One region of the Brachyspira sp. SAP_772 genome, then DNA from elsewhere that is predicted to be linked to it. Evidence: riboswitches for the same ligand, from Rfam matches in the RefSeq annotation. Region 1 holds a riboswitch; the other holds the start of a gene.

Evidence for each region. A riboswitch is a leader RNA that binds a small molecule or an ion and turns the genes downstream of it on or off. The one in region 1 is predicted to bind thiamine pyrophosphate.
Region 2: another riboswitch for thiamine pyrophosphate. It lies ahead of GQX97_RS08970 (peptide ABC transporter substrate-binding protein); the one in region 1 lies ahead of GQX97_RS01800 (YjiH family protein).

The regions. Positions count from the first base shown of each region.
Region 1 covers NZ_VYIX01000001.1:396,469-413,247, reverse strand. The annotation lists gene thiM (hydroxyethylthiazole kinase) at 1-67, opposite strand, end outside; gene GQX97_RS01805 (PhzF family phenazine biosynthesis protein) at 88-879, opposite strand; gene GQX97_RS01800 (YjiH family protein) at 1,215-2,567, opposite strand; TPP riboswitch at 2,680-2,784, opposite strand; gene GQX97_RS01795 (rubrerythrin family protein) at 2,789-3,328, opposite strand; gene GQX97_RS01790 (ribonuclease J) at 3,608-5,467, shown strand; gene sppA (signal peptide peptidase SppA) at 5,350-6,450, shown strand; gene GQX97_RS01780 (hypothetical protein) at 6,452-7,015, shown strand; gene GQX97_RS01775 (LptF/LptG family permease) at 7,025-8,320, shown strand; gene GQX97_RS01770 (6-bladed beta-propeller) at 8,564-10,666, opposite strand; tRNA gene GQX97_RS01765 (tRNA-Thr) at 10,753-10,825, opposite strand; gene GQX97_RS01760 (lytic transglycosylase domain-containing protein) at 10,884-11,600, opposite strand; gene GQX97_RS01755 (flagellar FliJ family protein) at 11,622-12,059, opposite strand; gene GQX97_RS01750 (FliI/YscN family ATPase) at 12,077-13,546, opposite strand; gene fliH (flagellar assembly protein FliH) at 13,592-14,491, opposite strand; gene fliG (flagellar motor switch protein FliG) at 14,530-15,564, opposite strand; gene fliF (flagellar basal-body MS-ring/collar protein FliF) at 15,615-16,779, opposite strand, start outside.
Region 2 covers NZ_VYIX01000002.1:846,804-863,582, forward strand. The annotation lists gene GQX97_RS08910 (DUF4405 domain-containing protein) at 1-563, shown strand, start outside; gene GQX97_RS08915 (flavodoxin family protein) at 1,396-1,935, opposite strand; gene GQX97_RS08920 (cupin domain-containing protein) at 2,227-2,697, shown strand; gene GQX97_RS08925 (cyclophilin-like fold protein) at 2,715-3,143, shown strand; gene GQX97_RS08930 (carboxymuconolactone decarboxylase family protein) at 3,189-4,013, shown strand; gene GQX97_RS08935 (flavodoxin) at 4,342-4,893, shown strand; gene GQX97_RS08940 (SDR family oxidoreductase) at 4,931-5,758, shown strand; gene GQX97_RS08945 (flavodoxin) at 5,804-6,505, shown strand; gene GQX97_RS08950 (DUF4405 domain-containing protein) at 6,967-7,596, shown strand; gene GQX97_RS08955 (carbohydrate kinase family protein) at 7,604-8,533, opposite strand; gene GQX97_RS08960 (phosphatase PAP2 family protein) at 8,637-9,197, shown strand; gene GQX97_RS08965 (flavodoxin family protein) at 9,584-10,534, opposite strand; gene GQX97_RS08970 (peptide ABC transporter substrate-binding protein) at 11,147-12,787, opposite strand; TPP riboswitch at 12,941-13,053, opposite strand; gene GQX97_RS08975 (hypothetical protein) at 13,101-13,622, opposite strand; gene GQX97_RS08980 (MBOAT family protein) at 13,969-15,327, shown strand; gene GQX97_RS08985 (hypothetical protein) at 15,343-16,764, shown strand.

The DNA of each region.
Region 1 (16,779 bases):
GCACTAATGGGCATTTAGATTTCATATCTGTAATTGCTTTAAATATTTCATTTTGTAATGTACTCATTTTTTATAACTCCTTATAATTTAAATAAAAATTTCTGAAACGCAATATAAACATGCCTTTCCAGCTATAGTTAATTTATTATTTTTAATATTGCAATATAAAACTCCTGTTCTTGGAGAAGCCTGAAATGCAACAAAATAATCTTTATTCAATTTCTTTGAAAGCAAAGGTATAATATGGCAATGCCCAGAACCGCATACATCCACTTCATCTACGTCTAATTTTGGTCCGAAAGTTCTAGTAACACTGTCATATTTATTATTTTCTTTATCTTTTACATCAGATGTGATATGAAATAAAAGCCCATCTAATTTTTTTATAATCTCTAAATTAGGTTTTGCATTTATAACCTGATTTTCATCTTCCAATACACATACAATGTCACGTCCAATATAAGCTCCTAAAGGTTTTATTCCTCCTATAGCTTCTATTATATCAGATGTAATTTCTATAGGTTTCAAATCATAATTAGGTGTATCCATTTCATAAATATCATCTTTTTTTCTAATGGTTAATATACCTTCTTTCGTATTTAAGCTCACTTCATTAGAATGTTTTTCTGCAAAATTTAATATAGCATAAGCCACAGCAAGCACAGCATGCCCGCAAAAATCTATTTCACATTTCGGAGTAAACCAATACACATCATAATTATTTCCATTCTTTATTGTAAATACTGTTTCTGAAATATTATTTTCCATAGCAATATTTTGCATAAGTTCATGAGAAATATTTTTTTCTAATATGCAAACAGCCGTTGGATTGCCTTTAAAAACCTCATCAGCAAAAGAATCTATAATATAGTATTTCATAATTAATCCCCTACTTATTATATACTAAACATTTTTAAGTTTGTCAATTTTTTTATTCAACTTTTTCCCGCCGCAAAAAGTTGCAAAAAGTGAAAGTATAAAATTAGTATTAAATCATACTAAAATTGTACTACCTGTAAAATAATTTATTAAATTTAAGCAAAATATAACCTTTTTGCTTCTTTGCGGCATACCTAAATGTACTTCCTTCGGTCGCAAAAGAAGTGGAGTGCTACCCTACGGGCACGCTTCGCAGAGTGCAAAGCCCTGCAAATATTTTAAATTTAACAAATTTATTTTTAACAAAATATAGTTGTTTATGCATATACTAATTATCAACTAAGAAAGAAATATGCAAAAGGCACAGCAAATATCAATGAAAGTATTATTCTCTCAACCCATATTATCATCATATCTCTTATTTTTATAGGTATACCAACAGCCAATATTACAGGAATAGGAGCAGCAAAATATAAAATCTCTGCAACACACACAATAGCAACCACAGACTTAGCAAATTGACTAGCATACATTACAATACTTGAAGAACATGACATTTCAACTAATGTAACAGAACAAGCCTTTGCAACTATATAAGCCTCATCTCCAAGCCCAAGTAATTTAGTTATAGGCAAAAATATATAGCTGATAAGATTAAATAAAGGAGTATAATTCACTATCAAAAGCCCAATAAATGTTATAGCCATAAAATTAGGCATTACAGAAATAGAAACCATAAGCCCCTCTTTTAGATTCTTAACAACACTATTTAAAACTTTGTCAGAATGACTAGCAACTTCAGCAGCCTCATTTAATGCCATCTTAAAAATATTGCCCCCTCTGTATATAGGTTCTTCTGCAACTTCTTTATCCATATATCCATTGCTAGGTTTACTTCTTAACGGATAAAGTCTTACAGTTATAGCTGTTACTATAAATGTTATTAACATAGTGCCAAAAAAATATATATTCCATTTATCTATAACCCCAAACATCTTAGCTACAACTATCATAAAAGTAGTTGAAACCGTAGAAAATCCTGTAGCTATTATGCAGGCCTCTTTTTTAGAATAATAACCTTTCTTATAAACCTTACTTGTCATTAAAAGAGCAATAGAATAACTTCCAACAAATGAAGCTATAGCATCTAAAGAAGATCTTCCAGAAGTTTTCCATATAGGCTTCATTATACAACGCATAAATATACCAGCAAATGACATAAGTCCATAATCCACTAAAAACGATAAAAATATAAAACCTATACTATTAATCAATGCTATTTGAGTGAGTAAATTATAAGAAAAAAGAAGCATATTAGGCTTTAGAAAATCATCAGGACCTAATTTGAAATATGCCATTATAATAAATGGTATTGATGTAAGTTTAATAAATGAAAAAAATATTTCTGTTTTATTTTTATTCCAAGTCTTACTTATAAAAGGATATATTCCTCCAAACATAGTTATAAAAATACCATAATAAGGATCTACAAATGGAATTTTTCTTATAAAACTTACTAAATGGTCTATAGGTATAGATTTAACATCACCTATCTTAATAGGTATAAATAACATAAATATACCTATAAAACTAAGAACAATAAATTTTAAATAAATTGATTTACTAAATTTAATATTAGTTAAATCATTGCTGCTTAAAGCATTTTCAGAGTTTGAAACATTATTCATAAAAATTTCCTTTAATTAATATTTTTTTATAGAAACCTTAATGAAAATAATGAGTGCATAAAATTAGAAAAATAAAAAAACGAGACCAATTTAAGAAAACTGATCTCGTATTTTTTATACAAAATTATTTCCCTACACTGGCATTATCCAACAGGTTATAAGGGTCTAAGTTTTATAAACTTACTCTCAGCCTTTTCAAGCTCCCCTAAATATAAGCTCTATTAATATTTTTGAAACATTCTAGAAGAACCTCCGCAAGTCTCACATGTTTCTGGGAATTTATCAATATAGATATTTCCGCAGTTAGGACATAAATATAAAGTTATCTCAGTATTTGTATCTGCAAATTTAGCTTTAATTAACTCAAATAATTTAGCATGTTCTACTTCAACTTTACCAAGAGAAGTAACAGTAGAGCTTACTAATTTATTTTGCTGCTCTAGCATAACTTCAGCTAATTGAGGGTACAGAATTGTAGATTCATATACTTCGCCTTTAATAGCTACTTCTAAGTTGCTTTTATCATCTGAAATTTCAACATCAAGCAATTGAGGAACAAATTTTGTCATATCTAAGGAACTTCTTGATGCTAATTTTCTCATTTTTTCAGCATGTATTCGTTCTGCTAATGCTGTAGTAGAAAATACTTTTTGAACAGCTGGATTCTTAGATGCCTTAGAAAATTGAGAATATTTATTAGCAGCATTAGATTCACCTTGAAAAATAGAAAACAAAACTTCTTCAAGAGATTTTACAGCCATATAAATAACTCCTTCAAAATAGTATTTAATATTTTTTAATGTGTTCATAAAAAATATTTCTTTATTATTAATATATTATATTTAATAGTAAAAAATATCAAGTATGAAAATTAGTTATATTTTTTACCGCAAAATAACTTAAATGTTTTTACTATTCAAGTAAATAATTTTTATTATCAATAAAAAATAATAATTTATAATAACTTGACTTAATATTTCTTTACAGTTAAAATAAAAAAAATTTAAAAAATAACATAATAAAATAAAAGTAGTAAATAGATGAACAATAATGATAAGATAAGAATCATACCTTTAGGCGGCGTACAAGAAATAGGTATGAATATGACTGTTATAGAATACGGTGATGAAGTATTAATAATTGATTGCGGGTTTATGTTTCCTAAATATCATATGCTTGGTATAGATTATGTAATACCTGATACTTCATATTTAGAAGATAAAAATATAGTTGGATTAGTATTAACTCATGGACATGAGGACCATATAGGAGCTATACCTCATTTCTTAAGAAAATTTCCTAATATACCAATTTATGGTTCAAGATTAACTGCTGCTTTTTTAAGGGCTAAATTAAACGATTATAAAAATGAATATAGAGATGTAAAGATTTATGAATTAGAGCCTAGAAATAAAATTGAAATAGGAATGAACTTTGATATAGAGTTTATAAGAGTTAATCACAGTATACCTGATGGAGTTGGAGTTGCTATTACTACTCCTCTTGGTGTTATAATACATACAGGAGATTTTAAAGTTGATTTAAATCCTACTACAGATAAATTTATAGACCTTTATAAGTTTGCTGAATATGGTGAAAAGGGAGTACTTTTACTTTTAGCAGATTCTACCAACTGTCATAAGAATGGTTTTTCTATGAGTGAGAGTGTTGTTCAAAATACAATGACGCCTCTGTTTGCATATGAAGATGGTATGATAATTGTTGCTGTTTTTGCAAGCAGTATTGAGAGAATACAAGATTTGGTAACTGCTGCTAAGATTAATAATAAATATGTAGCTTTTTCTGGAAGGAGCTTAATTAAATATACAAAAATAGCTCAAGAGATGGGATATTTAAATCTATATGATATAGTTATACCAATAGATAGATTAAACAGATATCCAAGAGAAAAGATTGTATGCATAACTACAGGCACACAAGGGGAGCCTTATTCTTCTCTTTCATTGATAGCTGCTGAGGCTCATAAGCATATAAAAGTTGAAGACGGTGATATGGTAATATTTTCTTCTAGTGTTATACCGGGCAATGAAATGTCTGTTACAAGAATGATTAATAATCTTTATGACCTTGGGGCTAAAATGGTGGGTGAAGATAAAAAACTTCTTCATGTATCTGGACATGCTTCCAGTGAAGATTTAAAACTTATGTATAGGTTAGTAAAGCCAAAATATTTTATACCTATTCATGGAGAGAAAAGGCATTTAATTAGTCATATAAAATTAGTAGAAGAACTTAATGGTCTTAATTCTAAAGGTTTTTTACTATATAATGGTAATGTACTTGAAATAGATAGTTCTTTAGAAGCTAAAATTGCTGAACCTATAGAAATAAGAAATATTTATGTTGATGGTAAGGGTGTTGGTGATTTAGAAGATAGTATATTTTTTGACAGAGAACAATTATCTTTAAATGGGGTTGTTGTTGCTAATGTGGTAGCTAAGAAAAATAAAACCGGCAATTATGATATAAATATAGATATAGAAAGTAAAGGTTTTACATACAATGGAGCAGAAAAATCATCTATAATAAGTAAAAATGAAGAGCTTATTAAAGAAGGAAAAAACTCTGCAACAGAAGCTGTTAGAAAATTACTAAATAGAAATAAAAGAACACCTTCTACTATAAAATATGAAGTACGTGAGGCATTAAGAAAAAAGTTTATACAAATAATAGGAAGAGAACCTGTTATATTTGTATCACTTTATATAGACAATGTTTATGTAGATTTAGAGGAAAATAATATAACTACGGAGGAGGAAACATGTACGAACAAAACAATAAAGAACAAGAAAATAGTGCACAAGAAGAAAGTAAGGAATATACAAATAGCATCAAAAAAATTGAAAAAGAAAAAAATAAAGAAAGTAAAAGATTTATAATATTTTCTTTATTAATACTAGTTTCAATAATTATAGGAATTACTTCCATATTCAGCAAACCTCAAAATAAAATTTCATCTGTTATTATAAAAGGAAAAGAAACAAATATTAATGCTATACAAAACAAAGAAGGTATTGCAATTATAGATTTAGTAGGTGTAATATCTCATGTAGCAAGAAGAAGCTCTATTGGAATAGAAGAGAAATCTGTAACAGAAAAATTAATTGATGATTTTGAATATTATATGAAAGATGATAATGTAAAAGCAATAGTGTTGCAAATAGATAGCCCCGGAGGAGCTTTAACTTCTTGTGAAGAGGCTTTAAAATATTTGCAAGACTTAAAGAAAAAATATCCCAAACCAATAGTAGCTTCATTTAGAAGTATGGCAGCAAGCGGTGGATATTATATTGCTATGATAGCTGATAAAATATATGCCAATGAATCAACACTCACTGGAAGTATAGGCGTAATATCTCAATTTGTTAATGTATCTAATTTAATGGATAAATACGGAATAAAAATGTACACAATAAAAAGCGGCAGAAATAAAGATTCATTATCTCCGTTTAGAGAACCTAGAGAAGATGAGCTTGCTTATTGGCAGGATATGACTTATGAGTTTGTTGCTCAATTTACTAATGTGGTGGAAACTGCAAGAGGAGATAAAATTAAAGGCAACAGAGAAGATTTATTTGACGGAAGAGTATTTAGCGGAAAAAGAGCTTTAGAAGTAGGTTTAATAGACAATATTGGCACACTTCAAGATGCTATAAAAGGTGCTGCTGAAATGGCTGATATTACAGATGAAGAGCCTTATATTATAAAAAGACCAGAAAACAAAAACTTTATAAATTTTTTATTATCAAGTATGCCTTTTGTTTATAAACCTCAAGCCTTAATACCTTATGAGGAATTAATAAATACTAAATATATAGGTGTTCCTATGTATATTTATCTTCCTAATTATATAGGAGAGTAAAATGAAAATATACGAAGCTATATATTATTATTTATTATCTCCTAAAGAGGCTATAAAAAAAGAATTAAAATTAGAATATGCTTTAATAATATATTTAATAGCATCTATTAGTATATCAATATCAGCTTTAATAACTATTGGAACTAAAAGCTCTATATTTAAATTATTAATACTTGTTTTTGGAATATCAGCATACATTGCAATATCAAATATAATAAAAATAGCTGTTATTAATTTAACTACTACTCTGTTAAATATATCTAATAAAAACTGTATTAAAAAATTTATAAAAAATTATTTTGCTATATATGGAATATTTATTTTTATTTTACCAATAAGCTTAATTTTTATAAAAAACAGTGCCTTATTTTTTATACAGGCTATTAGTTTTATAATATTTCAAATATACTATTTTTTTATATCATATTATAATATAAAGGAATCTTTTAATATAAATAGTAGTTCTAAAGCATTCATGATTTTACTTTCTCCTATTATAATAGATTATTTAACATATATATCTTTGATTATATTAATATTTGGAGTTTTTATAAATAGTTTATAATTTGTTGTTATGAAAAAAATAAAGAAATATATTATATTAGAAGCTATAGGTCCTTTTATAGCAGGAGTATTATTTTTTACATTTATATTTGTAATACAGCTTTTACCAGAATTATTTAGGCTTATATTAAACAATGGAGCTCCTATATGGACTTCTTTAGAGATATTTGTTTATATGCTTCCATTCAACGTGGCAATTACTATACCAATGTCTATACTAATGGCTGGTATTATGGGATATGGAAGGCTTTCTTCTGATAATGAGATCATAGTAATGCGTGCTTTAGGTTTTTCTCATATGAGAATATATGCACCTATTATAATACTTGGCTTTTTTACTTTTTTATTTTCTTTATTTTTTAATAATGTTGTGATGACTGAATCAAATTATAGATATAGAGCTCTATTCTCCTATATAATTAATATAAGACCTTCTATTGCGGTTGGTAAATTGGAGTTTGCTTATATATCAGATATTAATTTATCCATTGGTGCATATTATAGCGATAATAATGGCATGTCTAATGTTGTTATTTATGATGGTAATTCTCAGGCTAGAAGAGTTATTACTGCTAAAAGTGGAAAATGGAAAAATAATGAGGCTAATTCTAAAGTTATAACATTAACTTTATATGATGGAATAGTTCAAGAGATGCCTGTATACGGTTTTGTAAGTAATGATTTTACCGTATTTAATGCTATGGATATTAATATAGTGAGAAATGTAAGTAAATTAAATGATCATGAAAGAGGACTTAGAGAAATTCCTGCTTGGGAGATAAGAAAAAAAATTAATGCCTCTATGAATGATTCACTTGTAGTTCTAACAAATCAAATAAGTAATATGATATCAACAGCCTATTCTAACTCATTTATAACCAACATAGACGGCACAACAAATATAATACTAACAAACGCTAATGTATCTTTTTCATCTTTTTCAAATACCTATGTTACCACAAACGCTGCTGAATTAGACAAATTATTTAAAACAACCAAAAAAGAAGCCGTACCTTATTTTTATTATGTGGAATTTCATAAGTTTATATCTATACCAGCGGCTTGTTTATTTATGGTATTTATTGGAGCCCCTTTAGGTATAGTGGGTAAAAGAAGCGGAAGAGGGTTTGGATTTGGACTTTCTGTAATAGTAGTAGTAATATATTATATTTTAATTACTGTAGCAGAAATTATAGCAGGAAATAGAACTATACCGGGATTTCTTGCTATGTGGTTTCCTAATATAGTATTAGCCGTCATAGGTGCGGTTCTTATGATACGCTCATTCTTTAGTAAAGGAAAATAATAATAGAGAGTTATTATATTTCTAAAGTTATATAGCTATATTTAATAAACTATTTTTTAAATACATAATCTTTATTTACTATAATATGATAGATACTTTTAATAAATTTTAAAGTCATTATTATAAAATAATTAATAGTAAGAAATAAATTTAAACTGCTAATATATTTTACAAAATATATTATAAAGGAATAGATTATACTTAAAAATCTATTCCTTTATAATATTTAAAATTTATAAACTTTTAAGGCAATATAAATCCAGATTCCTCTTCTCCAAACATATCTCTATAATTAACTCTCACCTTTAATGATCTATACTGACCTTTTTCTAAATTATTCTTAAAGCTATTAAAATAAATAAAATATCTTCCAAAATTAATGTTTTTTATATTCATAAGTTCATTAGCATAATTTATAGAATTGTCAGCATTTATAGTGTAACCATAAGTAGACTTAGTCATCAAATCATAGAAATAGTTTGTTTTATTAGTTCCAATATAAACCTGATTTAATGAAACAGCATTATTTTTTGCATAGTTATAAAGGTCTGTAAAATCCATCATAGAAAATACAGTATCATCAGGGTCACTTACTGAGAAATTAATAATAGCAGTCTTCTTAAAACTATTTGCAGAAAGCCTAATAGCTTCATAATAAGCATTATCTAAAGCAGATATTCCCCCTACAAATCTAAAATTATTAGCATTTTCTAATATTCTTAAATTAGCAGCAGAATATCCATCTGACTTATAAACCTCATCATTATAATGTATAACCATTACTTCATCATTGTTAGTTAAACTCAAAGTAAAATTACTAATCTCTTCTTTTATTCTATTCTCATAAGGTCTAGCAGCAGCACTATCTTCAATTAAAAATATAAATCTATACTCATGAAGTTCAGGAGCATCATACATTCCAACTTTTGTATATATATTATCATTCTCTATAACTTCAAAGTTTTCAGCAGTAAGCCCAATAATAGGATTAGTAAGTCTATCACGCACAGTTACAGAAGCAACAACAATAGGATATTTATTTAAATATTCTCTGTCAATAAATACGTCCAAATTAGCATAATATTCTTCTTTTCTTGTATAAACATCTATTCTTCCAGATAAGAAGTCCGTAAGATAAATACTATTATTAGCATCTTCTGTTACAGATGTAGGAGTAGCGGTGTATCTCTCAGAGTTATTAAACAAAGTAAAAATATCATTATTTATATCATAATAATAAACCCTGCTTCCATCAGCTATAAACAAATTCCCATCAGAAGCAAAAGATAATCCCCTAGGCTCATTAAATAATTCATGCCTAATAGTAGCAACATAATTACCGTTTAAATCGAATTTCTGCACTCTTTTATTGCCCATATCAGCCACATAAATATAATTATTATCAACCACTATGCCCGCAGGAGAAAAGAACTCCCCCTCATTCTCTCCCATTCTTCCGAAACTATCTAAATAATTACCATTAACATCAAATATTACAATTCTATTATTTCCAGTATCAGAAACATATAACCTTCCTCCATTATCAGTATATAAAGATGAAGGACCAAGAAGCTGCCCGTTGCTTATACCAGTATTTCCTATATTTGTGATATAATTTCCGTTATTGTCGTATTTAAATATTTTATCTCTTTTAGTGTTTGCTATATATATATATCCATTGTTATCAATAGTAAAACCTCTAGGATTTTCTAATTTCTCATAAGGATAAACTCTTGTTACAAACTGTATAGCTTTTCTCCACCAACTAGTTTGTTGCACTTCTAATCTTTTACCATTTGATATTTTTCTTATTAAGTTTCCGTTTACATCAAATTGCTTTAATGAAGAATCACTATAATCTAATACATACAAAGTACCATCTTCAGCCATTTCTATTTGTATAGGCTGATTAATATTTTTTAAGAAATTGGCATTTGTAGAGAAGTTTTTAAGATAAATAAAATTGCTTAAAACATCTTTAGTCTCTTCAGTAACATTTGCAGTATAATATTTATTGATTTTAGAGAGTATTATAGGGTCTTGATATCCCATTCTAGTAATATTCATCCATTCATTAATAGCAAGGTTCATATATCCAGCCTTATATAAAGCCCTGCTATACCAATATCTAATAAACTTATCCATTGGATTTGTGTTAAGAGAGGTTCTAAAGCTAGCTATTGCTGCGTCATAACGTTCTTGATTATAATAATGCACACCTCTGATTAGTTCTCTGTAAGAGTCATAGCTATCTGTGTTTACATAATACGGGGTTTTGTCTAAGGGGTATGAAAGCGATACAGTTATAAAAAAAATAACCATAAACGCTAGAAGTTTTACTCTCATAAATCCTCTTTTTATTAGTTTATTTTATGGTTTTATTAAATTAAAAATAATTACAAAACAAAAATATATAATAATAATGATAACAAAGCCCACTATCGGGATTGAACCGATGACCCTCACCTTACCATGGTGATGCTCTACCTGCTGAGCTAAGTGGGCATTTTTTCATTTTTATTATAAAATTACAGACTAAAAAAGTCAAGCAAAAATAATATGTTTACTTTATATAGCCTATAATATTTTTAACATAATTTTTAGTTTCATCTATATTAGGTATTCTTTGTAATTTATCTACCAAAGAAGGACCCGCATTATAAGCAGATAAAGATAAATCCAATCTGCCGTCATATCTATTTAGCATTTGTGATAAATATTTAGTACCAGCCATTATATTAGTATAAGGGTCTTTAAGCATCTCTTTATCGGTTACACCAAGGCCAACTCCTGTAGAAGGCATTATCTGCATTAAACCAATAGCACCTTTATGACTAACAGCATTAGGCATATAATTTGACTCTTGCTTTATAACTGCTTTAATTAAATCTTCAGGTACAGAATATTTAGCAGAAGCTTCTTTAATTATGTTATCATAAGTTGTTGGGAAAGATGCTTTTTTATATGCATTTAGAGCTTTAGCAAAATTATTAGTAGCATCATCATACACACCAAAAGAAATTTTACCATTAAATGCATCATTATTACTAGCATTTATTTTTTTATTGCTTGCTTCTACTGTTGCAGCAACATTATCAGTTTTATTTATATTATCTAATTGACTATTATTTTTTACAGAGTTTTCTGCCATAGCTTCATTTAAATGCTCAGAAAAAGACTTTGTAGGAGGAGTTGTATTAAGCGGAGCAAAACCCAATTGATTAAATCTCTCCTGAATCTCCCCTATTCTAACATGTATTCTTTGTACTGCCTCTATCATAAAAAAATCCTTAAATTATTTTTAATTGACATAATAGTCATTTTTCCATTCATCTAATTTAGACTGCTCTTCCTTGTTCATTAATTTCTTGTATTCCAACAACTTTTTCTCTTTCAATATTTCAACCGCCCTTCTCTGTTTAGTAGCTTCTTGTAAAATATTCTGCCTTCTTCTGAGCTCAATTCCTATTTCAGACATCTTTCTGTCATGTATTGCTATTTGAGAGTTTAATGCAAGCATATATTCCCCCAAATAAATACTCATATTAATCATTTCGCTACTGTCTTCAATAGAGTCTACTATTTTTATGCCATCATTTATTTTTAAAATGCAATTATCTTTACCCTCTTTTTCTCTGTTATATAAAGCAGAAACCTCCGCAACTTCAGCCTGTTTTTTTTTCTCTATGTTTTTTCTAAGTTTATATAAAGGCTCAAGTTTAAAATCAAATCTCTTCATAATCTTCTAACACTTAATTATAATATTACAACATTATCTTCCTGTTTAACATTGTCGGAAATTTTTGTATTGTCATTTGCACTTTTTACATCACCGCTATTAAGCAAATCCTCTTCTATTTCGCCTTTAGAGAAAAACATAGAAAGTAAGTTTTCTTTACTGTCAGCAAAAGTAGAAAGCTCATACATATCCTGCTGTAAATATCTGTCCATCATAGGTTTATATTCTATAGCTCTATCAACTTCAGGCATACTTCCCTTAGCATATCCCCCAATCATAATAAGCTCTTTAACTTCATTATAATCAGCACTCATTTTCAAAAACTCTCTAGCAGCCTTTTTATGCATATTAGAAACTACTTCATTCATAATCCTAGATATGCTTTTGTTTATATCAATAGCAGGGAAATGTCCTCTATTAGCTAAATCTCTTGATAAAACAATGTGCCCGTCTAATATACCTCTAACTGCATCAGTAATAGGCTCATCCAAATCATCACCTTCAACCAATACATTGTAGAAAGCAGTAATTGTACCCTTTGAAGAAGTACCAGTTCTCTCTAATAATTGTGCCAATTCTGAAAAAACACTAGGAGTATATCCCCTTGTAGTAGGAGGCTCACCTCTAGAAAGCCCTATTTCTCTTTGAGCCAAAGCAAAACGAGTTACAGAGTCCACCATAAACATAACATCTTTGCCCTGATCTCTAAAATATTCGGCTATTGTGGTAGCAGTATATGCAGCACGAACCCTCAAAAGCGGAGCATCATCACTTGTAGCAACAACTACAACGCTTCTTTTTAAGCCCTCTTCTCCAAGGTCTCTCTCTATAAAATCTAATACCTCTCTTCTTCTCTCACCAATTAATGCAATAACATTAACATCAGCATTAGTGTTTCTAGCTATCATAGATAAAAGTGTAGACTTACCAACACCAGTACCGCTCATTATAGCCATACGCTGCCCCTTACCAACTGTAAGAAGCCCATCTATCGCACGCACGCCTGTTTGTATATTTTTTTTGATTCTTGGTCTATTTAATGGATTTACAGAAGTATGATTTATAGGTATAGGAGTTTCATAAAACTTATGACCGCCTCCGCTTAATGGCTTACCCATGCCATTTAATACAGTGCCTAAAATTTTATCAGAACAAATTATAGATAAAGGCTTATCAGAAGAATAAACCATATTTCCAAAAGTAATACCATTTACACTGCCATAAGTAGAAAGCAAAACATCTTGATTTCTAAACCCTATAACTTCAGCATCTATATATGTGTCGTCGTTTTTAAATATACGGCAAATATCTCCAAGCTTTGCAAAAGGCCCTTCACTCACAACAAGCGAACCTATAACCTCTTTTACCTTACCGCAAAACTTGAGCATTGCAACATCATCAACAACCTTTCTATATTTGTCAAAAGAGTCATGTATCTCTCTAAAAGAATGCTCTCTATCAGTTTCTAATCTGCCGCCTTCAAACATAAATAAACCTTTTTATTATTATAGTAGTTTTTTAAACAGTTTTAATTAAAATCCTTTTATAGGCTCTACTTCTTTTATAGCAGTTTCTATTTCATTTAATTGAGTGTTAATTCTAGCATCAATGTCGCCGAAGTCAGTTTCTATCATACAACCGCCCACATCAACATTAGGATCCTCTAATACTGTAACCCCCTCAATCTTGTCAAGCATCTGATAAAACTCATCTTTGTGCCTTGCAGAAATCTCTAAATCATCAATATTTACTCTTATAGTGATTTTAGTTCTTCCTTTAATTCTTCTTAATGCCTCTTGAATATTTCTTATTACTATACCTTTGTCTTTTTCTGTGAGCATTTTTACCACCCTCTTAGCAATGAGTATAGCAACCTCTATAAGCTGAGCTTCTGCTGTGTCTATTATTTCATTTCTCTTATTAATAGTTTCAGCTAATATCTTTTTTAATTTTTCATTGAGTTTAATTAAATCATTATTGCCGTCAGCAAAAGATTTTTCAAAGCCCTCATCATAACCTTTAGCATATCCTTCTTTGTATGCAGCTTCTTTTATAGATTCAGACTCGCTTTGTATTTTTTCTTTTTCAGCATTAGCATCTTGTATAATTCTTGAAGCATCCACTTTAGCCTGCTCAGACATAATATGCACTTCATTTTGCTTAGATTTAAAAATTTCAAAAGCCTGATTTTTAGCATCTTCTATAATTCTTTGAGCCTCATCAGCAGCCTTTCTTCTCATGTCTTTTAAATCTTCTTCCCACTGAGCTCTAAGTCCAGCAATCTCTGCCTCAATTTCCTCTATAGAAGGACCATGATATTCTTCCTGCTCTTCAAAATCTATCTCTTCCTGAAGCTTATGATGCGGTACAGCTATATTAACTTTTTGAGTAAGTTCAACGATACTTTTAGCCTTAAAAACCTTTTCTGGCATAATTTAAACTCCTAATTAATAATCAAAATAAATACACATCAAACAACCATCTCATCTTCACCAGCACGAGCCACAACAATGTCTCCCTGCTCTTCAAGCTTACGAATGATATTAACAATTTTCTGCTGAGCTTCTTCAACATCTTTAAGACGAACAGGTCCCATAAAGTCCATATCCTCTTTAAGCAATGCAGCAGCACGTTTTGACATGTTTCTATAAACCTTATCTTGAGCATCAGAATCGACACTCTTAAGTGCCTTAGCCAAATCGCTAGAATCAACTTCACGAAGTACTTTCTGTATAGCCCTGTCATCAAGTAAAACAATATCTTCGAATACAAACATACGTTTCTTGATTTCTTCTGCAAGTTCCGGATCGTCCTCTTCCAAACTCTCGATAATACTTTTCTCTGTAGATCTATCAACGCTGTTAATAATTTCAACTATAGAATCTATACCGCCTGCAGAAGTAAAGTCTTCACTAGCAAGTGTAGAAAGTTTTCTCTCAAGTACTCTTTCAACCTCTCTTAAAACCTCAGGAGAAGTTCTGTCCATTGTAGCAATTCTCTTAGCAACATCAGGCTGTATTTCTGAAGGCAATGCTCCTAATATGCTTGCTGCCTTTGGAGCTTCCAAATATGCTAAAATAAGTGCTATAGTTTGAGGGTGCTCACCTTGTATAAAGTTAAGTAAGTGAGCTGGATCTGTACGGCGTATAAAATCAAACGGTCTTACTTGTAATGAAGAAGTAAGTCTGTTTATTATATCGCTTGCTTTTTGGCTTCCTACAGATCTTTCAAGCAAGTCTCTAGCATAATCTATACCGCCTTGAGTTATAAAGTCTTGAGCTATCATCATCTCTTGGAATTCTCTAAATACAGCATCTTTATCGGCAGATTCAATATTCTCAAGTCTCGCAATATCAAATGTGATTTGCTCTATCTCCTCTTCGCGTAAATGCTTAAATATCTCGCTAGAAGCTTCCATTCCTAAAGAAACTAAAAATATAGCAACTTTCTGACGTCCGCTTAATACGCGTTGTTTTTTTTCTTTTTCATTAGTAGCCGCAGCCATACTTAAACTCCTATAAAAAATTATAACTCAATATTTTTTATTTAACTTATTTATTTATCATCTGCCATCCAAGTACGTAGCAATTGAGCAACATCCTCTGGTCTTTCATGACTTACTCTTATAACTTCTTCCATAAGTTTCTTACGAGCTGCATCCTCTAAGTTAATCTCACTCATAGGTTCTTCATTGGCATTCATCATAGCCTGTCTACGCATTTCCATCTGTTTGCGTTCAAGCTCTTCCTCTCTAAGTCTGCGTCTTCTAGCAAGCTCTTTCTGTATAGATCTGATTATAAGCACTAATATAAATAATGCCAACAATCCTATCATAGAAATTATAAGAACTCTCTTTATAAAATTGTTTCTTAATAATTTAGCATCTTCTGCATTAAATCTATCCCAATGGTCAAACTGAATATGTGTTACGCTAACTTGGTCACCTCTTTTTAAGTCATATCCTATAGCTGCTTGTACTAATGCTGTAACATTTTTTATCTCATCAGCAGTTACTGGATGATACTCTCTTAAATAGCTAGAACCATTAGTTATTACAGCATTACCATTAGCATCATAAACCTTTGTCCATCTTCCATCTAAAGCAACAGCAGCAGATATTTTACCTATCTGATAGCTTCCTTTCTTTATAGCTTCGTATCTTTTGCTTAATTCATAGTTATCTTGGCTATCTGTTTTTGTGTATGTCTGCCATCTGTCTGTTTTATCTTTATAACCCGGAGGAACATTTTCCTCTGCACCAGCTGCACCTTGTGGTATAAATTGCTGACCTTTCCAATCTTCTGTTACTGTACGGCTTGATACTTGAACTTTATTTGTAAATTGGCTATCATCATAAGGTGTTGTTGGGTCATCTTCTTTAAGTATTATAGGAAGAACCAAATTATTTGTTATTGTAATATCGTCCCATATAAGTTCTAATGCTATTGTTGTCTCTACTCTATTTGTATATATTCTTCCTAATGTTTGTCTTATTTTATTTTCTATCTTTTTTCTCTCTCTGTCAACTATTTTTAACTCTTCTTGAGCTACTTTTAATTTTAAATTAGCAGCCTCATCTGTAAAATCAGTTAATACGTATCCTGTACTATCTGTAATTGTTACAAACTCTGGTTTTAATTTATCAACACCCATAGCTATTAATTGTTGTAAGCCTCTAACTGTTTTTGGGTCTCTTAAAACATCTTCTTTGAAAGGCTGT
Region 2 (16,779 bases), on a different contig from region 1:
CACAGCATGGAATTCTAGGCTTTACATTATTTGTTTTATTTATACTTCATCATATTTTAAATATAAAATGGTATGGAACTATAATTAAAGGCAAATATACGTTTGCTAAAAAAATGTTCATAATAATAAATATGATATTATTTTTAGATATGATTATTATGGCAATAAGCTCTATTATGATGTCTGGAGATATATTTGCATTTTCGCCTTTTACATCAACACAGTTTGCAAGAAATATACATGTATCATCAACGGCATGGGGATTTATATTTATGATACTTCATATAGGACTGCATACTCATAATATATTCAAAAAAATATATACAAGTTTAAATAAAACATATTTTAAATATATTTATACGGCAATATTTACAGCAATATTATGTTTGGGTGTATATTGTTTTATAACAAGCAAAATAATTAATTCTATGCTGCTTATACCTAAACAAAATCATTCATTTTATGCTTTATATTTTTATTTTGAATATATAATGATGACTATAGCAGCATCGCAAATTATTCATTTGATTTTTAAAATTAGAACTATTATAAAAAAACAATAATAATTATTTTTTATAAAGTTTATCTCATAATATTTTTGAATCTTTTGAAAATACTTCTTTATAATTTTTTATAAAATCATAAAACAAATATTTATCAATACTTTTTTATTATAACTAATTATAAGATATAAGTATTTAATATATTTCAATAATAACTTAAAATTAACTCATAAAACAATAAAGGGAGGACATCATAACTATATCATAAATAATAAAATCAATAGGTTCATCAAAAGATACTTTGAGAGATTATAAAAAATAGGAATAATATCTGAAATATGCAAAATAAAAGCGGTATTATAAATTAAAATGATTATAATTTGCAATGCATGAAATTCTCAAAGTCAATGCACTATATTGGAATATATACTGAAAATTTTTAACTTTGTCAATTTTTTTATTCAACTTTTTCCCGCCTTCGCACCAATACCTAAAGGTACTTCCTACGGTCGCCCTGAAGGACTCCCTTTGGTCGCAGGCACTTCCTTCGGTCGCTTTGCGGACTTCGTCAAAAGAACCAAAAAGTGCAAATGTTTTAGCTTTATATCTTGGAATATATAAAATAATATTTATATTTTGTATATACATAAAAAGTTATACTTCATTAAATGCAGTTCTTTTGGTTCTTTTATACCAATAAAAGAACTGGGGTGCGGGGCAAAGCCCTGCAAATATCATAAATTAAAAAATTAATTTTATACAAAATATATTTATCTTACATTTTTTACTATATGTTAAAAAGAAATTGGCATATTTTAAAAAGCTATACCAATTTCTTAATTATATTGAAATAAATTATATGACTTACTTTTTAAGCCTAAAAATTAAATAATCAAACATTCAATCCCATATTGTATGCTTCTTGCATGAACTTTTTATCATTGATTTCGCCTTTATTCCAAACGCTATGTGCTAATATAATTCCTCTCTCTCTAATATCTTCTAAACAATCCAAAAATCCTCTAAAACCGTCAATAGTTCTCTCCATCTCTTTTTCATCTTCGGTAGCAGCGGTTGCGATAAAATAAAAATCTTTGTTTTTGATTTCTAAATATCTAGTAACACATCTGTCTATAAATGTTTTCATTTGAGCATTCATTGTGTAAAAGTAAACAGGTGTAGCCATTACTATTACATCAGCCTCAACCATTTTCTCTAATATTCCTTCCATATCATCTTTTTGTACGCAAGGCTTATTATTTTTATAGCAAGTTCCGCAATCTTCGCAGTAATTAATTTTTTTATCTTTAAGAAATATTTTTTCAGCATTATGTCCTTTTTCTTTAGCACCCTTTAAAAACTCATCGCATAATGTATCAGAATTGCCGCCTTTTCTTGGGCTAGATGATATTATCAATACTTTTTTACTCATTTTATAACCTCTTATTTATTTTTATTAATTATATTATAGCATTAGAGTATACTCCAATGTCAAATGATTTAGAAAGTTTTTTTATATTTTTTTATTTAATAGAAAATGATATTTTGATTGAGTGTAAAAAAACTATATTCTCTAAATATATATACTTTTTTGTTATAATTAATTATAAGACATAAGTATTTGATATATTTCTCTTTTTAGTTAGAATAAAGCCAAGTGTTAAGAACAATATTACAAAAAGGAGAAAATATGAAAATAGTAGCATTAATTATATTATTGGTTATGATAATATCATGTAATTCAAACAATTCAAACTCTTATTCCTATCAAAAATCGCCAACAGAAACTGTATTAATAAAAAACGGTGAAGGACAAAAATCAAAAGGCTCAGCAGATTATTTTACAGGAGATGTTGAAGTAGAAATTATAACTAATCCAAATGAAACATCTAAGTTTTCTGTAGCTTATGTTACTTTTCAGGCAGGGGCAAGAAGTGCATGGCATACTCACCCAGCAGGCCAGCATTTAATAGTTGTTGAAGGAATAGGGCTTACTCAGGAAGAAGGAAAACCTATACAAGAGTTTAGAGCGGGGGATACTTTATATTGCCCTTCTAATATTAAGCATTGGCATGGTGCTTCTTATGATTCTCCTATGAAGCATATTGCTATTACAGGAGATTCTAATGGAAATAATGTTACTTGGATGGAGCATGTTACTGATGAGGAGTATTATAGATATACTAATCAATAATAGAGGGTTTAATATTTATGAAAAAAATTGTTGCAGCTTTTTTATTATTTGCGGGGTTATTCACTATGAACGCTTTTACACAAACTACTAGAATAAAATTAACATTCAATAATAATGAAGTTTATGCGGTAATAAACAATTCAAAAGCAGGAAACGATTTTTTATCTCTTCTTCCTTTAAGTGTTAAAGCAGAAGATTTTAACTCCACAGAAAAAATATTTTATTTAAGCAAAAAATTAAATACTCAAAATGAACCAGACGGCATAAATCCAAAAGCAGGTGATATCACATACTATGCTCCTTGGGGAAACATTGCCATATTTTATAAAAACTTTAGATATTCAAATAATTTAATTTATTTAGGTAAGTTTGAAAATGCATTGGATGCAGAAAAACTTTCAAACATTAAAGGAGATTTTTACATACGAATTGAGAGGGCGAATTAAAGAACTATATATAAATTAAAAAATAATTAGGATAGGAGGATTAAAATGAAAAATATATTAAAAATTATTATTTTGCCATTAATTTTATTTTCATGCGTGGAAAACTCGCAAAGCAAAGGAGGAAATCTAATTATGACAGAAAAAGCAAAAACTAAATACAATGAACTCTTGAAAAGAGAAGCCGCTTCAACAAAGCCTAATGATGAAGAATTAGAGAGCATATTTAATAATTTTGTTTATGGAGAAGTTTATAATCACGGCACAACATTAGAGCCTAAATTAAGAGAGCTTGTAACATTAGTTTCTCTAACAGCTTCACAGGGTACTGATATGATAAAAGAGCATGTTGAAATAGCTTTGAATGTTGGGGCTAGCGGAGAGGAGATAAAAGAGGCATTATATCAATGTGCTCCTTATGTTGGTTATCCGAGGGTGTTTGCTGCATTAGAAAAAGCAAATGAAGTTTTTAAACAAAAAAATATAACAGTAAAATCTCAGGCAACCGTTACAGAAGATACAAGATTTGACAAGGGCTTAGAAACACAGGTAAGCATATTTGGAGATATAATATTATCTGCTCATTCTAATGCTGCTCCTAATCAAAAGCATATACAGAATTTTTTATCGGCTAATTGTTTTGGAGATTTTTACACAAGAGAAGGTTTAGATTTACAAACAAGAGAGTTATTAACATTTATAATGATAATATCTTTAGGGGGAGCAGAGCCTCAAGCGACAGCACATGCGAATGCCAATATTAAGATGGGCAACAGTAAAGATATGATGCTTGAAGCAGTAACACAATGTTTGCCTTACATAGGCTACCCAAGAACCTTGAACGCCATAACAATAATTAATAATATAGAATGAGATGTATTAAGAAAGGTTGTTACATACTGAAAAATTAGTTTTTACATTTTATATTTGTGCTGACAGGGGGGAGTTCCTCTCAAATAATTAAAAAGTTGTTGTTCTTTTTCCCGCGTACGAGCTATACCACCTTGCCGCACGGTAATGCTATGCTTTAACTATAACTTCTTAGTCGTGCGGGGGAGTGCATTTTAATGTACAATTAAATTATAAAATTTATAATAAAAATGTAGTTCTTTTGGTTCTTTTATACCAATAAAAGAACTGGGGTGCGGGGCAAAGCCCTGCAAATAATTAAAATAAAAAATTCATTAAAGGAAGGTTTATAATGATGAAAATAATTAAAACAATGTTAATGTCATTGCTTATTTCAAGCACATTATTAGTTGGAGGATTAAACGCTCAAAGCTCAAAAACTTTAATAGTGTATTTCTCTTGGGGCGGAAACACTAGAACCGCTGCCAATATGGTTAAAAACATCACTCAAGCAGATATGTTTGAAATAAAAACTGCTGAAAGCTATCCAACTTCTTATAATGACACTGTGAATCAGGCAAGAAAAGAATTAAATGATAATTTTTTACCAAGATTGAGTGCTAATATAAATAATTTAGATAACTACGACACTATAATATTATGTTACCCTAATTGGTGGGGCACTATCCCTCAGGCGGTAAAACAATTATTATTAACTCATAATTTCAGCGGTAAGAAAATTGCTCCTTTATGTACTCATGGAGGCGGAGGAGTTGGAAGAAGCATAAACGATATAAAAAATTTATGCCCTAATTCTACTATATTAGATAGCTTGAGTATATCAGGAAGAAGAGTAAATAGTTCAGAAGATAGTATTAGAGAGTGGCTAAGAAACATTAATTAAAACATTATAAGAATTTAATTATAGGAGAATTTAAAAAATGAAAAAAGATGTTCTTGTTTTAATAGGTGCGGGTTCTATTGGAATTGCTATAGCAAGAAGAGTAGGAATTGGAAAGCATATTGTGCTTGCCGATTTCAATATAGAAAATGCTAAAAGAGAATCACAAATATTATACAATGCAGGGTTTGAAACTTCTGTATTTGAAACGGATATTTCTTCAAGAGAATCAATTTTAAAACTTATAGATTTCTTAAAAGGTTTAGGAAAAGTAAAATATTTTGTTAATGCTGCAGGCGTTTCACCATCTCAGGCGTCTATCGAAGATATTTTGAAAGTTGATTTATATGGAACTGCAGTTTTGCTTGAAGAGTTCGGCAAGGTGATAGAAGATGGAGGAAGCGGAGTGATAATATCTTCTCAGTCTGGTTATCGTTTGGGCTCTCTCACAGACGAAGAAAATAAAATACTTGCTACCACTCCAACAGAACAATTATTATCTTTGCCAATACTTGAAAAAGCTTCAGACACATTAAAAGCCTATCAATTATCAAAAAGATGCAACTGTCTTAGGGTGATGTATGAGTCTAGCAATTGGGGCAAGAGGGGAGCAAGGTTAAACTCAATAAGCCCGGGCATAATAATAACTCCATTAGCAAACGATGAATTAAACGGACCAAGGGGAGCGATGTATAAAAGAATGCTAGAGCTTTGTCCTTCAAAAAGGGCAGGCACTCCTGACGATGTTGCTAATGTTGCTGAATTATTGATGACAGAGAGAGGTTCATTTATTTCTGGAAGCGATTTTCTTATGGACGGGGGAGTAACAGCATCTTGGTGGTACGGCGAATTATCAGAGAGTAAATAAAGTTTTTTTAAATTGCAAACTAAAAAATTATTAAGGAGTGTATTAATGAGAGTATTTAAAATAATATTTATGCTTTTATCAATAATTATGTTATCTTGCAGTAATAATGATACTCAAAAAAAAGATTATATAGTTTCTAATATTGAGAGTTTAGAAAGTTCAGAAAACATTAATGCTCTGAATATTAACGGCACTCAAAACAAAATATTAATAGCATATTTTACATGGTCAGACAACACAATAGTAGAAAATCCTTCATCTATTGACGTAGACGCTGAAACTTCTGCAAGTGTGTTATCTCCGGGCAATGCCGAATTAATTGCTAATTGGATAGCTGAAGAGACAGGAGGAGATTTATTTAGCATAAAGACACAAAATAAATATTCAAGCGATTATGATGAATGTTTGAATCAGGCAAGAAGGGAGAGAGACAACAATGAAAGACCAGCGTTAGTAGGCAGAGTTAATAACATTGATGATTATGATGTTATATTTTTAGGCTTTCCGAACTGGTGGTATACATGCCCAATGGCAGTTTTTACATTTGTTGAAAGCTATGATTTATCAGGCAAAACAATAATACCATTTTGCACACATGGTACAGGAGGACTTTCAAGAACAATAAGAGATTTAAAAAACTTACTTCCAGCAAACTGCGAAGTGTTAGAGGCTATAGGGGTGTATAGACCAGAAGTAAAGAACTCAAAAAGTAGAGTTTTGGATTGGCTAAGGAAGCTTGGCTATTAAAGTTTATAAGATGTTTTTATAAAAATAAAATGCCTGTAGTTTTTATATTGTAAAAATATAGATATAAAACAATACTTATACTTAAAAATGCAGCCTTTTTGGTTCTTTGATGAAGTCCGCAATTTTTTGTTATTTGTGGTGGCTTTGCCCCCTGCGAAGCGTGCCCTTAGGGTACACACCCCCACTTCTTTTGGTGACCCAAAGAAGCAAAAGGACTGCATTTAATAAAGTATAGCTTTTTATGATATACAAAATATAGATATTATTTTATATATTCCAAGATATAAAGCTAAAACATTTGCACTTTTTGCAACTTTTTGCGGCGGGAAAAAGTTGAATAAAAATAAAAACATAAACATTATTTTAGATTTATATATTCCAAAATATGGAGCTAAAACACTCGCACTTTAAATAATTAAAATATGTGAAACTATAAAACAGCAAACTAAGGAGAAGCTTCGATGAAAAAAATAATTAAAATTACTGTAGACATAATAATGACGCTGCTCTTTTTTGTTTTAATGGCATATCACTTTACAGGTGATGCCATGCATGAATATTTGGGCTTTATGCTTTTTATATTTTTTATACTTCATCATATACTCAATTTTAATTGGTATAAAAATATTTATAAAGGCAAATATAATTTTAATAGAATATTAAACACATTCATTAACACTATGCTTTTTTTGTGTATGGCGGGACTCATGATTAGCGGAATATTATTTTCTCAAAGAGTGTTAGGTTTTCTTAATATTCACAACAGTGGAATGTTTACAAGACGCCTTCATATGATTTCAAACTCTTGGGCTTTTATATTTATGTCGGCACATTTGGGAATGCATTGGGGTATGTTTATAAATAAAAAGTTTATTAAAAAACAAATATCTATAATAATAGCTTTGTTTGTTTCTATATACGGAGTTGTTTCATTTATTAAAAGAGGATTATACAACAAAATGTTTCTGCTTGTGGATTTTGCTTTTTTTGATTATGAAGAGCCTGTAATATTTTTCTTTATGGATTATGTATCTATAATGGGGCTGTTTATATTTATAACATATTGCTTAAGAAAAATATCAAAAGGATAAATTTTATTTAATTAAATATCATGTTTAGTCTTTGCTGAACATTTTCTAAGCTTATATTATTGTTAATAGTCTCTTCGCTTTCTAATGCAAGCATAGACATAATGGCAGCAAACTTTACTTTGTAGTCCAAATCAAAATTGTTGTATATAGAATAAATTATTCCAGCCATAAATGCATCTCCCGCTCCAGAAGCATTTAAAATGTTTACTTTGGGTGCTTTTAGATGTGCGGGCTTTGTTTTGTATGAGGCGTAGCATATTCCTTTCTCTGCGAACGTTATGTATATTTCTGATACTCCTATATCTATAAATCTACCCACCGCCTCCAAACCTTCTTCTATAGTGCTAATGTCTTTATTTAAGAGAAATGAAGCCTCGTTTGAATTAAGCTTCAATGCATATATATGTTTTTCTAACCCTTTTATATTTTCTGCTTTTTTTACAGATACAGCATCGCATAATAATTTTTTTTCTGGAAAGTTTTTTATTAAATATTCAAAAATCTCTCTTTTTATTACGGCATCTATTGTGATGAACTTTGCATTTTTTATTATTTCTTTTATGCTTTCTAAATATTCTATAGTAATGTTTTCATCAAGAGCGTCCATATCAGAAACGCCTAAATACATATCTTTATCATTATTCATAATAGCCATATATGTGGTAGATGAGCCTTTTTTTATGATATATGAAGTGTCTATATTAAGAGATTTTATATTGTTTAGAAGAATGTCGCCGAATATATCATTTCCTATGGATGTGATAAACTTAATATTATGAAGACCTAAGTTTGATAGGTTATGAACAATGTTTCTTTCAACGCCTCCTGCACATATATTAATTTTTGCAGGATTTGATTCTCTTAATAAAATATTTTCCTTAGAGAAGCCTTGTATATCTATATTAGAGCCGCCTATAGAAACTATATACTCATTCATAAACTGTTTTTCCTTTTTTGTTTTTTTATGTTATATTAAAAGACATCATTTGACAATATGTTTTATATATTTTTTTGATATAAATATTTATGAGTTTTAGTTTATGATAAGCGGTATAATAAATAAATTAGACGTTTCTGCAATAGAGTTTGTACATAGTTTGCATAATAATTTTAATTACTTGGACTATTTTTTTTCATTAGTTACAAATATGGGGGAGGCTTTATTTTTGTGTGCAGTGATTATAACTTTTTTGATATTTAGAAAAACTAGACTCTGCGGCATAAATATGGCCATTAGTTGTTTTATAGTATTCATCATTACAGCTGTTATATTAAAGCCTTTGATAGCGAGAGAGCGTCCATTTACAGAATATTATGATTATTGGGTCGCTGTAGGCAGTCACATTGAAACATCATTCTCTTGCCCGTCATCTCATGCCGCTCTCTCTTTTGCTGTGTACTTTCCTATATTTTTATATTTTAATAAATTATATAGCTCTTTGGCTGTAATTATTGCTTTGATTATAAGTTTTTCGAGGGTCTATTTGATAGTGCATTATGCAAGCGATGTTATTTTTGGGGCTTTGATTGGGCTTATTGTTTCATCTATTGTATATATTATTATAAATAAAAATAGGTTATTATTTTATAAGTTTACATAATATAATAGTAGAAAAGTTTTAATAAATCTTCGCAGTTGTTTCTTAATGAGGCAGAGGATTTTATAAAGGCCATAAAATATTTTAAGTTAAAGGAAGAATAATAGTATATAACTATGTTTTGTAGAAAAGTTTTTATTTTTTGTGTATGTCTTTAATAAAATTGCATTTTCGTAAAGCGTGCCCAGATGGCAAAAACTTTGACGAAGTCCTCAGAGCGACCGAAGGAAGTGCCTTTAGATATGGGTGCGTAGGCGGGAAAAAGTTAAATAAAAATACAAACATACAAGATAAAATTTAATTATTTAGATATATATAAACTCAAAAAATAAAAGCACTATTTATTAAATAGTGCTTTTTTATTATATAAAAAGTTTTATTAACCGCTATTATTTTATAGTTTCAAATTTCATCTCTCTAAATCTTTTATATTCTTCTTCTATCTCAGGCTTTTTAGACATGAAATTAGCCCTTGTCTCCATTATCTCTTGTAAATGTACTGCTCTTGCTTCGTTAATGTTTCTGTCTCTTATAAGACCGTTTTCAGCAAGCACAAATTTATATTGTCCATCTTCTCCTTTTACTAAATCGCCACCCGCACCACAAACAGCACATTCAAAATTAAACTTAACTCCGTCCCAATGCTCTTCACCCGGATATATTAAAGAGGAATGACATCTTGGGCATAAACCTAAATTAGGATCTCCAAGCCATTTTCTCTCTTCAACAGGAGTGTTAATTGCTTGGGCAATGTTTTTTCCCATTTTGTAAGCTCTCTCCAAATAGTCTTTATGTATGAGAACATTTCCTGGTCTTCCAACACTTGTAGCTAAATACATATCAACTACTGTAATAGATTGAGTAAACATTGTAGCAGCAAGTCCTTCCAAACTCATAGTCTGCCAGTCATGTTTAGAGCCGCCAACTCCTATAAGGCCTGCTACTGTGTGAGGGTCTTTTTTTACTTGTCCTATCTTTATTCTAAATGATAACTCATAAGCCAAGAATCTCTGAGCGAATGATAAATATAATGAAGAAGGAAGCAAATCATAAGTAGGGCAGCCCACTATTATTCCTTCGCATTCATTCATAACATTAACTATCTTGTCCATATCATCTTTTTCTTTGTAGATGCAGCCTTTATATTCTTTTTTTTCTTTGAATGCTTTCTCCATACCTATTGTACATGATTCGCATCCTGAACAAGGCTTTATATCATAATCAAATAAATTAATAAGTATTGCTTCGCCTCCTGCATCTTTCACTGCTGTTAAAGCTTGTTTTACTAAAATTTCGCTGTTTCCATTATGTCTGCCAGCAACTATTCCCATAACTTTCATAGAATATAATTCTCCTTTTTTATTAAAATCACTGGATAGGCTGCCAGTCTTCGTATTTTGATTTAAAAAATGATATTATCGAAGTTTATCGGAAATCTTATATTTGTTACTAAATATAAGCACCTACCTTATTTTGATTAATTTATTATACATTATAATTTAGAAAAAATCAAGAAAAAAAGTTTATTATGTTTTTTGCTCTTTTTTAATCCCCGCCCTATTGGCTTTTGTGTTTATATACAAAATATTGTTTTAATATTCTTTATTGCATAATTAAAAAAAGCACACCCACCCAAGCTTTGATTAGACTAATAATCTATTTTCCCGCACGGTAAATATTTTTTAGAAAAATAATAAAAATCGTATTTCAAATTAAAATTATATATTTTGTTTTGCTTAACGTGCGGTGTGATAATTTTTTAATTTAAAAACCACTTGGGTGGGGCGCTAAAAATTCTCATTGTGCAATGAATATAGAGAAAGTTTAAATTTAAAATTAGAGCAGAAAGATAAAAGGGTGGGGTGTGTAAATAAAATTTTTTAAGGAATAAAATACTATACTTAAAATAGCACTTTATTCCTTAAATTTATTAAAATTATAATTTATTAAAACTACTCTTCTATATATGCATAATTAAATTTATATCTTCCCAAAGGCTCATCAATATAATTTTTTAATTTTGGATTAACAACTAAAAAATCTGTTCTATATATAAAAGGTATTATAGGTGCCTCTTCAAAAAGAATAGCCTCTGCTTCTTTTAAAGCTTCCATTCTATCTTTTTCATTTGTTGAAGTAGTGGCAAAGTTTATTAAATAGTCATATCTTTCATTTGAAAATCCGCCGTAGTTTATATCACTGTCGCTTGTCATAATCTGAAGAATTGTAAGCGGGTCATTATAATCGCCTGTCCAGCTTGTTCTAGCTATTTGGTAATTGCCTGATTGTCTGAAAGGAAGTGTGATTTTTGACTCTTCTGTTCTAACTGCAACATCAATATTCAAATTATTTTTCCACATCTGCTGAATTGCTTCTAATACAGTGGTATAGAAACCAGATGAAACTTTTACTTCTAATATAGGGAAATTTTCTCCGTTAGGGTATCCTGCTTCGGCTAATAATTTTTTTGCTTCTATTATATTATTGCTGTAATTGTTCGCTATTATAAAATTGCTGCTCTCTTCTCTAAAAGATTTTTCAAAACCTTTTACAACAGGAGCAACAAAGCTTTCTGCTGCTATTAGTCTGCCGTAGCCAATATTGCTTACAATGTAATTTCTGTCTATTGCCAAAGATAATGCTTTTCTTACTCTCTTGTCGGATAATGTTTTATCTTTTGTGTTTAAATCTAAATAATATACTCCTATAATATCGCTTACAGCCATGAGATTTTCTTTTATTAGGTTTTCTATTTCACCAATAGGAGGAGCATTAATAGAAAAGTCAACATTTCCTGTTCTCACAGCATTAAGAGATATGTATTCATCAGCTATCAAAACAAAATTGATTTTTTTAGCAATCTGATTTTTGTAATCCCAATAATTAGTATTAAGTTCAAATGCAATAAGTTCATCAGGCTTTCTATCTGTCATCTTATAAGCACCATTTCCAATATAGCTTTCAGGTTTCCATGTCCAATCATCGCCGTATTTATTTATAATGTCCTCTCTCACAGGAACATAACAACCACCAGAAGCTAAAATATCTTCAAAGTATAATGTAGGGTTTTCAAGTTCTATTGTAAGAGTGTTTTCGTCTACCGCAGTAACGCCTAAACTTTCAACAGGCTTTTTGCTCATGTTTATATCTTTTGCATTTTTTATATAATACATTAAATATGCTATAGGTGAAGCTGTTTTAGGATCAACCACTCTTCTATATGAATAAACAAAATCATTGGCTGTTAGTTTTTTACCGTCGCTCCATTTGGCGTCTTCTCTTATGTGGAATGTATATTTTAATTTATCTTCGCTTATCTCCCATTTATCTGAAGAGCCTCCAACTATTTTGTTGCTTATATCTTTTGTTAATAATCCTTCAAAAGCATGATTAATATAAATAAACCCATATGTTTCATCGTTTATTGCTGGGTCAATGGATTGAAGCTCATATCCTAAGTTTATTGTAAGTTCATCTTTAATGTTTTTTGTTTCTTTGCTGCAAGAGATGATTAGCAAGAAAGTTAGAAAAATAAAAAATGTTTTAAATAAACTCTTAATAAAAAAGTTTTTTGTTTTAAGATTATAAGTCATAAAAAACTCCTAAAAATATTAAATAGAGATTTTTATAACGCCGTTTGTCTTGTTTTAATTAATTATTTTTAGTCTTGTTATTGATATAGTCTAATTTAATAAAACAAGACCAACATTAGAAAAGGTCTCATTTTATTAATTTATTTAGAATTAAGTAATAAAAGAGATAATTCCCTACGCTGGCATTACCCAAACAGGTTATAAGGGTCGAAGTTTAATTATGTAAACTTCCTCTCAGCCTTTTATAAGCTCCCCATGTTGATAATATGATATAATATTTTCATTTTTTTATCAATATTTTATAATTAATATTTTATGAAACTATTCTAAAATAATCATATAGTAATAAATATATTAAAATTTGTATAATTATTAATAGGGATATATATGCTAATATGAGTTTATTTTCTTTGATTATTGAAAATATATAAAATAAAAATATAAGAAATAAATATATTATAAAAGCGTATAAGTATACATTGTTTTTTATTTTTAAAGTATATTGTATGTTGTCAATTTTATTATTTGTATCTATTGGCTCAGTAGTTATTAATCTACCAAAAGGACTTCCGTTTTCTCCCATTTTAATTTCTTTTATAAAACTATTATCTTTAAGGATTTTATCAATATTTAAATATACTCCATAAACATCTCCATTTCTAAAAACTTTATCATAATAATTTATTTTAAATGAGTATGTGTTATTTTCAATATGTTTTATATTTGTTAAATATCCTATTCTATTTATATTGCCTAAAATTACAAAAGTTGCTAATAAAATTAATGTGAAAATCATTGAAATAATGCAAATAAAAAGAGTTTTTTTATTTTTCATAAATAAGACCTTATAAGTATTAAATCTAATGTACATGATATACAAAAAAAATCAAGTAATTTACATATTTTTGTTGATTTTTATTTGTTATAATATATAATAAATTGTCATGATTATAGTTAACCAAACCAAACCAAACCAAACCAAACCAAACCAAACCAAACCAAACCAAACCAAACCAAACCAAACCAAATAGAATACTTTTGCATTTTTTTCTGGGAGTTAAATAATGCTGTTTAATTCCACAGAATTTATGATCTTTTTTCCTATAACACTCGTTTTATACTGGATATTTCCAAAAAAGTATAGATATATTTGTTTGTTTATAGCTAGCTATACATTTTATATGTTTTGGAACCCTAAGTATGCTTTATTAATGGCTACTTCTACAGTTGTAACATTTTTAAGCGGTATATTAATAGAAAAACTAAAATATAGAAGAACAGTAGTTGCTTTTAGTTTTATTATCAATCTTGCTATATTGGTATTTTTCAAATATTTTGATTTTCTTCTACAGAATATTAATATTTTATTGTCAGTATTTAATATAAAATTGGTAGAAAAGCCTCTTGATATTATTTTACCTGTAGGAATATCTTTTTATACTTTTCAGGCATTAAGCTACACAATAGATGTTTACAGAGGTGAGATAAAGTCAGAGAAAAATATTATTAAGTATGCGTTGTTTGTATCATTCTTCCCTCAATTAGTAGCAGGGCCAATAGAGCGTTCTAAAAATTTGCTTATTCAGGTAGAAAATTTAGATAAAGTAAAAAGATTCGATTATGATAGAATGACAGAAGGTTTATTATTAATGCTTTTTGGTTATTTTCAAAAGATGGTCATAGCAGACAGAGCAGCAATATTAGTAGATACAGTATTTAATAGTTATTATGAGTATAACAGTATGGCTTTAATTTTAGCAGCAGTATTTTTTTCTATTCAGATATACTGTGATTTTGGAAGTTATTCATTAATAGCGATTGGAACAGCTAAAGTTATGGGAATCAATTTAATGGAGAATTTTAACACTCCATATTTTGCTAGAGGGATAAAGGAGTTTTGGGGTAGATGGCATATATCATTATCTACTTGGTTTAGAGATTATCTTTATATACCTTTGGGCGGAAATAGATGTTCAAAGCTTAGAAAAAGTTTTAACATATTAGTAACGTTTTTAGTAAGCGGACTTTGGCATGGAGCTAATTTTACCTTCATTGCTTGGGGAGCTATACATGGTATTTGTCATATAATAGAAGAACAATTAAAACCTATCAAAGAAAAATATTTAAATAAGTTTAATATTAGAACAAATGTCTTTAGTTTCATTATATTAGAAATAATCATTACTTTTATAATAGTAGATTTAGCTTGGATATTTTTTAGGGCTGAAACTATATATGATGCCCTTCTTTATATAAAAAGAATATTTACAAGAATAGATTTATGGACATTGTTTGATGGTACTTTATATAATTTGGGATTGAACATTTTTGAGATGAATATACTCATAATAGCTTTATTTATATTGATATCAATAGATTTAATAAAGTACATAAGAAAAGAGAGTATATTTGAGTTTTTAAGTAAGCAAAATCTATATTTTAGATGGTTTGTGATGTTATTTTTAATTTTTTACATAATTGTTTATGGTAAATATGGAGCAGGATTTGACCCTAAACAGTTTATATATTTCCAATTTTAATATTGTGAGAGAATTATGAAAATAAAAATTATTAAAATTGTACTTTTTATATCTATTTTTATATTTATTTTTATCAAAATAAATAAAACTCTTATTTTAAAAAGTACTTACGGTATCAATCAGTTTAATATTTTTTATAAACAAGAAAAAAGATCTGTAGATGTACTATTTTTTGGAAGCAGTAGGGTATTTTTTGGCATTAATCCTGGAATATTGTATAAAGATTATGGAATATCATCCTACAATTTGGCTACTTCTTTAACTCCATTTTGGCAGATATATTTTTCTGTAAAAGAATCATTAAAGACTCAAACCCCAAAACTTATAGTTATTGAAGCTTATACTACAGTATTTGTACGAGAATACACTACAAAAAGTAGTATATTAAATTTTATTTCTGGATTAAAAATATCAGAATTAAAATTAAATGCTATAAAGGTTAGTGTACCAAAAAAAGAAATAGATAAGTATTTTAATTTTATGTATCAATATCATGATAGATATTCTATTCTGAAAAAGAATGATTTTATAAACGATAACAGTTTGCAATATTTTAAAGGATTTTCCTATCTTTATAATACAGAAAAAAATGTTAAATATAGCACTAATTTAGTGAGGGAGAATTTGAAACTTTATTCAAAAACAGAAGAATATTACAGAAAAACTATAGAACTAGTAAAAAAATATGATATTCCTATTTTAATAATTCTTTCTCCATATATTAATATTCCATTGACATATAACCATAAAAAAATTTTTAATAGTGCTGAAAATATAGCTAATGAATATGATATACCCTTTATTGATTTTAATTTATACTATGATGAGTATAAATTAAATTTTTATGAAGATTTCAATGATTGGACTCATTTAAACTATAAAGGTTCAACTAAATTTACGAGATATTTAGGAAAATATTTAAAAGAGAATTATGATTTAGCTGACAGACGAGGAGATCCTAAATATTATTCTTGGGAGATAAATGCTGAATATCAGGATAAAGAAATTTATAATTTTGAATTAAAACAATATACTAATTTAAATAAATATATAGAAAAAGTAAAAAATGCTGATGATTATGTTATAGGTATTACTATGCTTGGAAATTATCAAAGTAACGATATCATTGTTCAAAATATAATATCAAATTTTAATATTAATGATATTTATTTACAAAATTCATCTTATGTAATAGATAATAATAAACTTATATATTCTTCATCTAGTTCAAATCAATATTTATTTTATGATGAAATAGGAAACTATACTGATTTAGTTGTAGATAGTGGTAGAAAATTATCTATTAATAGGACAAACTATATTAAAACAACAAATGGAATTAATATGGTAATTTATGATAAATTTACAGAAGAAATAGTTGATAATATATATTTGGAATATAAAGATAATTCTATTGACACTACAATTAAGAGATAATTATATTTTAAAAAA